Regions from separate parts of the Bradyrhizobium sp. 137 genome, predicted to be linked through region 1. Evidence: predicted binding sites of a transcription regulator. Region 1 holds the regulator's gene; each other region holds the start of a gene.

Region 1 (2,201 bases):
AACGCTCTGCTCGGTTGTGGGCAAATCTGCGGCTGGCGTTGCCGGACACGATCACATTATCTTTCCCGAAGTCATAGGAACAAAGCTCGCTTCAGTGCATTCGGCGGATGCGAGCGCCCGTGGCCTGCGGGCGCCGAGAGGGGGAATGTGGCCAGCTTCGCCGTGGCTGTCGGTTGATGGGAGTTTAGGCGTTGCGGAATAGCTCGCTCCCTACGTGCGCAGATTGCGTGCATGGTGCTGCAATTGAGTTGCGAATGCTTGCGCGGCCGATGCAAGCGATCAGCACGCTGCGAAGGCGCTTAAAGCGATCCTGCGCACGATCTCTTCACAAGCGATGCGTGCTTGGAGCCGCATGCCGAGGATGGAGCGCCGGAGAGAGGGGCCGGATAATCTGCGCAAGACCAAAAGACTATCCAGCTGGAGCGGACCATCGTCCGCTCCAATCGGAATCATTGGTATCGAATGACCGCTGGCCCGTCTCAGTACTTGCGGTACAGCCCGATCAGCTTGCCCTGAATCTTCACCCGGTTCGGCGGCAGGATGCGCACCTCGTAGGCGGCATTGGCGGGCTCGAGCGCGATCGACGCCCCCCGGCGACGAAAGCGCTTGAGCGTCGCTTCCTCGTCGTCGATCAGGGCCACCACGATGTCGCCGGTATCGGCGCTCTCGTTACGCTGGATCAGCGCCATGTCGCCATCGAGAATGCCGGCTTCGACCATCGAATCGCCGCGCACTTCGAGTGCGTAGTGTTCGCCCGAGCCGAGCATGTCGGGCGGCACGCTAATGGTGTGACTGCGGGTCTGCAACGCTTCGATCGGCGTGCCGGCCGCGATGCGACCCATCACGGGCACCGCAACGGGACGCTCGCCTTCGTCCGCGGAAGAACTGGAGCTCGCGCGCACCTTGCCGAGATTGCCCTCGATGACGCTCGGCGTGAAGCCGCGGCGGCTGCCGGCGGCGGCCTGGAGCTCGGGCAGCTTGATCACCTCGATGGCGCGGGCGCGGTTGGGCAGGCGGCGGATGAAGCCGCGCTCCTCGAGCGCGGTGATCAGGCGATGGATGCCCGATTTCGAGCGCAGGTCGAGCGCATCCTTCATCTCGTCGAAGGAGGGCGGCACGCCACTTTCCTTCAGACGTTCGCTGATGAACCGCAGAAGCTCGTATTGTTTGCGCGTTAACATCTCGACCAAAGTCCCCCGGTTGATGTCGTTCGATTCCGAGACGCTAAATTGGAGCGGTGAACCGCTACATGCTCGAAACAAATCATGAACGGACACTATATGTTCGATATGTGTTCCGCAACTGCTTAATTTACCGTGAACGGGACAAAGTTCGCGGAACGCGTGTGGTGGATGCGTTCAGACGGGCAGGCGCAGGACCTCGCAAGGCGAGCCGGCTTCTGCCTTCGGAGCGAACGGTGCGCGGACGAGAAGTGCCTGTGCTGCAGCGAGATTCGCAAGCAGCGAGGAATCCTGGTGATTGACGGGAAGGGCCACCAACGTGCCATCGTCGCGCGTCTCCAGATGTGCGCGCAGATAGTCCGCGCGCATATCGTTTGCATCCACATCGCGGCCGAGCACGGCCCGTTCTTGTCGGTGATGAATCATGGATCGTCCCGACAAGGCGCGAATCAGCGGCACCAGGAACAGGAAGGCGCACACGTAGGATGACACAGGATTGCCCGGCAGGCCGATCACGCGCATCGCGCCGAGCCGCCCATGCATCATCGGCTTGCCCGGGCGCATCGCGATCTTCCAGAACGCCATCGCGATGCCTTCGTCCCTCAACGCCTGCTGGACCAGATCATGGTCGCCGACCGACGCGCCGCCGCTCGTGACCAGGATCTCGGCGCCGCTCTCGCGGGCGCGGCGGATGCCGGCAGTGGTGGCCTCCAGCGTATCGGCGGCAATGCCGAGGTCGATGGTATCGGCCCCCTCGCTGCGGGCGAGCGCGTGCAGGGCATAGCCGTTGGAATAGACGATCTGGCCGTGAGCGGGTGTGGTTCCCGGCATGACCAGCTCGTCGCCGGTGGCGAGGATCGCGACCTTCGGACGGCGGCAGACGGCAAGCTGCGGATGATTCATGGCGGCGGCGAGCGCGAGATCGCGCTCGGTGAGACGGGTTCCCTTGCGCAGGAGCACGTCTCCTTCGGAGAAGTCGACGCCCGCGGGGCGGATGTGGCGGCCGGCAATCGCGGCTTC
Region 2 (2,201 bases), on a different contig from region 1:
CATTTGATCGGTGCCGACATGGATCGATTGAAGCTCTCACTGATAAGTACGCTGCTCGTCGCGTGGTTCATCCTGCCGGCAGAAAACGCGCTCGGGCGCGACGATGGCCGCTATGCGAACTCGCCCCTGAAGCCATGGTTCGACAGCCTGCGCAGCCACCTCGGTCCGTGCTGCTCGGATGCGGACGGCTTTGCCGTCTCCGATCCCGATTGGGAATCGCACAACGGGCATTACCGTGTTCGGCTGGACGGGCAATGGGTCGAGGTGCCGGATGAAGCCGTCATCACCGAGCCGAACCGCGCCGGCCGCACCATGGTGTGGCCGGTGAAGACTGCGTTCGGAATTTCGATCCGCTGCTTCATGCCGGGCAGCATGATCTGACCGAGGTCAGCGTGACCGCTTGGTGGATTTGCGCTTTGACGATGCCCTGGACGATTTCTTGGAAGATTTCTTGGAAGTTTTCTTGGCAGATTTCTTGGACGTCTTCCGCTTGGAGGCTTTCTTCGGGACTTTCTTGCCCTTCTTGCGTGCCTTTGACAGTCCGATCGCAATCGCCTGCTTGCGGCTCTTCACGCGTCCGCCGCGACCGCCACGTCCACTCTTCGCGGTACCTTTCTTGTAACGCCGCATCTCGCTTTCGACATCGCTGCCGGAGCTGCGCGAGTAGCGGCGCTTCTTTGCCTTACGTGCCATGCCTTTTCTCCCTTGGCCGAGGAAGAACCGTTCGACACCGGCATGGTTCCGAACAGCACGCGTGCAATGTTCCCGGCGGTCAAGGCAGCCCTAGAACGAATTCGCCAGTTCGATCTCGGCCTCCAGCACCTGGATGCGCCGCGCAGCCTCGGCGAAGGACAGATCCCGCGCATATTGTGCCGGCTGATACGCCTCTTCGCTCAGCCGCTTCAATCTCAGTCCCTGCGCCCGTGTCATCTGCTCGCTAAGGAAAACCCTGGCGTCGTATTTGGCCTGAACCTGCATGTCGCTCCTCCGGTTTGAAAACATGACTTGACTATATGTTCTTATTTTGTTCTAACAAGCCATGGACAACAGAATTAACGAAATTCGGCGTAAAATCAGCGCCTTGAGGCTGGAAATGGCCGAGGTCGAGGCGTCTGTGCGCGATCTCGTCAACGGCGATTGCGACTGCACCGAACGAGCTCTGGCGCAGATCGATCTGCGCCGGAAAATCAACCTGCTGATCGATGAATGGAAGGCGGCTGGGGGCGGTGACGTCCTGCCTGACGTCCGCGGCCAGATGCGTCTTCGCTCCGTGAAGAATGTCGACAAGGCGGCGCGCCTGTTGGCTGGCCACTAAGCGTGCGCGCAAGCGACATGCTGCCGATTGTCGATGCCCTCGGACACCTAACGGGCCGCGCTGTGCGGGCGGTGCCGGACGAGATCTGCGACAACGTTCCTCGTCCGCCGTGATGACGTGCCGGCGCGCGTCCGCGATGCTGCGAGGCCTTGTGCGGCGACGCTATGCCTGGAGGAGGTGAAGCGGGCCGGCGGGCGATACGCTGGTCAGCGCGCCGAGCATGTGGCGCTAAAGTAGCAAAGTGTCTAGCGGTTTTCCGAAAAGATCATGCTCAAACAACAACCTGAAGCGCAATGACGATTCATCCATCTCATTGCGCTTTATGGCGCGAGGGTCTGGATGAACCGTCATCGTGCTTTGGTGAAGGGCCCCGCGCTGAACACGGGACTCTCACGTTACCGCGCAGAGTTCACTTGGTGTTGCTCATGCCGCCCTTGTTGTTCGTCATGGTGCCGCCCTGGTCGGAGCCGGGGCCAGAGCCGCCTTGACCGGAGGGATCGGCACCTTTGGAGGACTTGGTGTTCGCGCCCGTGGTCTGCGATGATGACATCGAGGACCCATGTTTGGCCTTGTGCGACTTCGCCTCCGCGGCGAACGGCGCGGCAGCGAGGCCAGTTGCCAACATTGCGGCGAGGGCGAGCTTGACTGTCTTCATATGGAGGAACTCCCTGGGTTAAATTGACGCAGGCGGCCAACTGCCGTTCCTCGCAGGAGTTCCCCAACAAAGCTTCTCCACGCGTCACGCGCGCTTCAAGATTGCTTGTTCTCTTCCAGGATGAACACGATGCCGGTGAGCGTCGCGCCGATCGCGAAGGTCGTCCCAGTGCGAGAGCGAACACAAGAGCGGCTTGGCTTCCGCCATGACTCAGCAGATTGGCGACGGCTG
Region 3 (2,201 bases), on a different contig from region 1:
CGCTGACCTCGCAGCGCGCCCCTATATCAAGGCCCCGATCGCTCCGGCCGCTGTCTACAACTGGACCGGCTTCTACCTCGGCGTCGTCGGCGGCGGCGCTTGGGAAAACGCGTCCGACCCGCGGATGCAGGGTGGCTTCGTCGGTGGCACCGCCGGCTACAACTGGCAGACCGGCAACGTCGTGTTCGGCATCGAGGCGGATGGCGCCTGGGCTGACGTGAGCGCTTCGGCGACCGCTCTTGGCATCACTGTCGCCTCCAAGACCGATGCGCTCGGCACCGTGCGCGGCCGAATCGGCTGGGCCGTCAACAACGTCCTGTTCTACGGCACCGGCGGCTACGCCTGGATCGACAACAAGATCACCGTCAGCGCCCTCGGCGTGAGCGTCTCCGACAGCAAGTGGCATTCCGGCTGGACCGTCGGTGCGGGCGTCGAAGCTTTCTTCGCTCCGCAGTGGTCGGTCAAGGGCGAGTACCTCTATCGCAGCCTCGGCAGCGAGAACTACTTCTCTAACCTTGGCGCTCCGCTGGCCTCCGGCACGATCAACTTCCACACCGTGCAGGTCGGCGTGAACTATCACTTCGGGGGCCCGGTGGTCGCCAAGTACTGAGCTGAGTACTGATCACTATCGACGTCACATCGTCACGAAAGGCCGGCCTCGCGCCGGCCTTTTTGTTTACGGGTCGTTCCGCGCAGTTCCGCTCGCGCCTGCTGCTGCCAGATGCCGCCAGCCCGCCAACAATCCGTTGACGATTCGCACGTGCCACTGGAAATCCGCTCGCGTTCTTCCTACGTTCGCTGACATACCCATCGGCGCCGATCCCGGTTCCGGGCGAAGCGCGCCTTTTACATTGGCGCGATCGCGCGTCTTTGGGATTCCTTGAGGACCAGCGGGATGGACGAAGTGATCAAGGCCAAGCGCCAACAACAGAACGCGGGCTCAAGCCTGCGCGCGATTACGATCCGTGGCGCGCGCGAGCACAACCTCAAGAACATCGACGTCGAGATTCCCCGCGACAAGCTGGTGGTGTTCACGGGGCTGTCGGGCTCCGGCAAATCCTCACTCGCCTTCGACACCATCTACGCCGAAGGCCAGCGCCGCTACGTCGAATCGCTGTCGGCCTATGCGCGCCAATTCCTCGAGATGATGCAGAAGCCCGACGTCGATCAGATCGACGGGCTATCGCCGGCGATCTCGATCGAGCAGAAGACGACCTCGAAGAATCCGCGCTCCACGGTCGGCACCGTCACTGAGATCTACGACTACATGCGCCTGCTCTGGGCGCGGGTCGGCGTGCCCTATTCGCCGGCCACCGGCCTGCCGATCGAGAGCCAGACCGTCTCGCAGATGGTCGACCGCGTGCTGGCGTTGCCGGAAGGCACGCGCCTCTATCTGCTCGCTCCGGTCGTGCGCGGCCGCAAGGGCGAGTACCGCAAAGAGCTCGCCGAATGGCTCAAGAAGGGTTTTCAGCGCGTCAAGATCGACGGCACCTTCTACGAGCTGGCGGAGGCGCCGACGCTCGACAAGAAATTCCCGCACGACATCGACGTCGTGGTCGACCGGATCGTGGTGCGCGCCGACATCGGCCAGCGTCTCGCCGAGAGCTTTGAGACCGCGCTGAAGCTCGCCGAAGGCCTTGCCGTCGTCGAATTCGCCGACGCGCCGGCGGCCGCACCCGCGGAAGAGAAAAAAAAGACCGCGAAGATCCACGACAAGAGCGGGCCCGAGCGCATCCTGTTCTCGGAAAAATTCGCCTGCCCGGTCTCCGGCTTCACCATCCCCGAGGTCGAGCCGAGACTCTTTTCCTTCAACAATCCCTACGGCGCCTGCCCCGCCTGCGGCGGGCTCGGCGTCGAGCAGCATGTCGACGAGGATCTCGTCATCCCCGAGAAGGATCTGACGCTGCGCAAGGGTGCGATCGCGCCCTGGGCCAAGTCATCATCGCCCTATTACGTGCAGACGCTGAACGCGCTCGGCAAGCACTACAAGTTCACGCTCGACACCAAGTGGAAGGACCTGCCCAAGAAGACGCAAAACGCGCTTCTCTACGGCTCCGGCGAGGATGAGATCAAGTTCTCCTATGAAGACGGCGTGCGCTCCTACGACACCAAAAAACCGTTCGAGGGCGTCATCACCAACATCAACCGCCGCTATCGCGAGACCGAGAGCGAGTGGGCGCGCGAGGAGCTGGCGAAATATT
Region 4 (2,201 bases), on a different contig from region 1:
TTGCGGATGCGGTTGGCGCGGACGGGGCGATCGTCGACGCCGCGCGAGATCCAGTAGTAATAAGCGCCGAACTTGCCGAAGTTGGCATTCATGAACTTGAGCGTCTGGTTGCGGATGTCCCTTCCGGTGAAGATGCCGAGGCCGTTCATCTTCGCGCTCGTCGCCGGACCGATGCCGTGGAATTTGCCGACCGGCAGCGCCTCCACGAACGCGGCGCCCATCTCCGGAGAGATGACGTACTGCCCGTTCGGCTTCCTGTGATCCGAAGCGAGCTTCGCCAGAAACTTGTTGTAGCTTATGCCGGCCGAAGCGTTGAGGCCTGTCTCGGCCTTGATCTTCTCGCGGATCCGAAGCGCCACGTCGCGGGCGAGGGGAATGCCCTCAAGGTTTTCGGTGACGTCCAGATAGGCCTCGTCGAGCGAAAGCGGTTCGATCATCGGCGTGTGCTCCGCGAAGATGTCGCGGATTTGACGGCTAATGGCTTTGTAAACCTCGAAACGCGGCTTCACGAAAATCAGGTCCGGACACTGCCTCTTGGCGGTGACGGATGCCATCGCCGAGCGGACTCCGAACTTGCGCGCCTCGTAGCTCGCCGCAGCTACGACGTCGCGTTCCGCCGAGCCGCCGACCGCGACTGGCTTGCCTCGAAGATCCGGATTGTCCCGCTGCTCGACCGACGCGTAGAAGGCGTCCATGTCGATACGGATGATCTTGCGGTAGGAAAGGCTGGCGTCGGGTCGGCTTGCGTCCATCTCTACGGGTCCGTCCTTCGCTCCATCTTGACAAATAGAGCTGTCAGAACAAAAAAGGAACGGTAAAACGTATTCGGCTAGTCGTTGAATTTGATGGGAACCCGGCACGCGTCACATGAAGCCTACAACGTTGCCGGTCTACTACTATCTCGACCATTTCGTCGAAATGCTCGACTTCGTCGAGAGGACGTATGGCGAGATCCTCACCGACGAGCACCGTTCGTTCACCGCGCGCTTTCGCGACCTCTCAAAGGACGCGCAGTGTCTGCTCATCCGGATGGTCAACCGGCGAGGGGCGATCTTCAATCGCGCGCTCTTCAAGTACCCCGAGATAACCGACCTCGAAGCCGCGGCTCGTGACTTGATCGAGTGTGGCCAGGCGCGCGGCCTGCGTGCCCAGGACTATTCCGCCTTCGTACTTTGCCTGCCGAAGACCGCACTTCTCGACGGCGCCCGTGCGGCGGGGTTCGGCCGCGACGTCCGTACCTCATGGTCGAAACCGGTGCTGGCCGACTTCTTCGTCGCCGCGATTCCGTTCGATCTTGCCGCAAAGCATTGCGGTGCTGGCGGCTTCATAGCGCTCGACAACACACGACCGATCAAATTCCTGCTGTATCTCTACTTCGGGAAGACGGCCGACGACCTCAAGAACTTCGCTCTGCGCGATCTCGGCATCCTGCGCACGAACAGAGAGACGTCGTTCAGCGCTCGCTTCGCCGACGCCGACGAAGCGCATGCGTGCTTTCACTACAGCCAGGTACTGGACCGCATCGAGGTCCGTTCCGCCGACATCTACCAAAGGGCGGTCGAGGCGATCCTGGACGGACCCCCGCGGACGACCGAATACGCCGTCGACCTTGCGGCCCGCGCCGCGTGTCAGGTCGGGCAGTTCTTCGAGAAGCAAGGCGACAAGGATCTGGCCGAACGGCTCTATCGTTTCGGCGGCTCGGCCGATTGCCGCGAGCGCCTTGTCCGGTTGCTTTACGCGAAGGGCGACAAGGAAGCGGCGGAGAATCTGCTCCGGGACATGATCGATGATCCCGAAAGCGACGACGAGCATCTCTTCGCGACGGATTTCTACGCGCGCAAGTTCGGCGGACGACGGACAGGTCTGTGCACCGAGTTGCTGCGGTCGGGACGGACAATCGTCGTCGACGACACGCATCGCGGCAATCCCGAGCCAGGGGTCGCCGGCGTGCTGCGGCGCCAGGGCGGGCAGGTCTATTTCGCAGAGAACACGCTTTGGCACACGCTGTTCGGGCTGTTGTTCTGGGATGAGCTTTTCGAGTCCGGCCAGCTTCACAGCGGTTTCGACTGGGTCCCGCATTGCCTTCGCGACCGGACCTTCCATCGGCGGTTCGCCTCGCAGATCGACGTTAAGCTCGCGGAGGTCAGATCCGGCAATGCGCTTCCGATCGTCTTGCGCACCGTCGCCGCCAGATGGGGCCG

Evidence for each region. Region 1 encodes LexA, which represses DNA repair genes until DNA is damaged. Its sites were predicted from a motif close to TGTTCNNNNTGTGTTCNG; they were not measured.
Region 2: IVA78_RS18810 (DUF3072 domain-containing protein) is a predicted target of LexA. The motif match lies at 1,015-1,032, and genes of this name have one in related genera.
Region 3: uvrA (excinuclease ABC subunit UvrA) is a predicted target of LexA. The motif match lies at 782-799, and genes of this name have one in related genera.
Region 4: dinB (DNA polymerase IV) is a predicted target of LexA. The motif match lies at 797-814, and genes of this name have one in related genera.

Annotation. Positions count from the first base shown of each region.
Region 1 covers NZ_JADPKU010000033.1:91,010-93,210, reverse strand. Annotated here, with positions in the region: gene lexA (transcriptional repressor LexA) at 480-1,181, opposite strand; gene glp (gephyrin-like molybdotransferase Glp) at 1,359-2,201, opposite strand, start outside.
Region 2 covers NZ_JADPKU010000061.1:137,022-139,222, forward strand. Annotated here, with positions in the region: gene IVA78_RS18800 (hypothetical protein) at 19-381, shown strand; gene IVA78_RS18805 (DUF6496 domain-containing protein) at 388-693, opposite strand; gene IVA78_RS18810 (DUF3072 domain-containing protein) at 784-978, opposite strand; gene IVA78_RS18815 (hypothetical protein) at 1,094-1,315, shown strand; gene IVA78_RS18820 (hypothetical protein) at 1,725-1,970, opposite strand; partial or broken gene IVA78_RS34605 (hypothetical protein) at 2,066-2,201, opposite strand, start outside.
Region 3 covers NZ_JADPKU010000011.1:5,443-7,643, reverse strand. Annotated here, with positions in the region: gene IVA78_RS01975 (outer membrane protein) at 1-610, shown strand, start outside; gene uvrA (excinuclease ABC subunit UvrA) at 896-2,201, shown strand, end outside.
Region 4 covers NZ_JADPKU010000052.1:63,785-65,985, forward strand. Annotated here, with positions in the region: gene dinB (DNA polymerase IV) at 1-752, opposite strand, end outside; gene IVA78_RS13815 (exonuclease domain-containing protein) at 868-2,201, shown strand, end outside.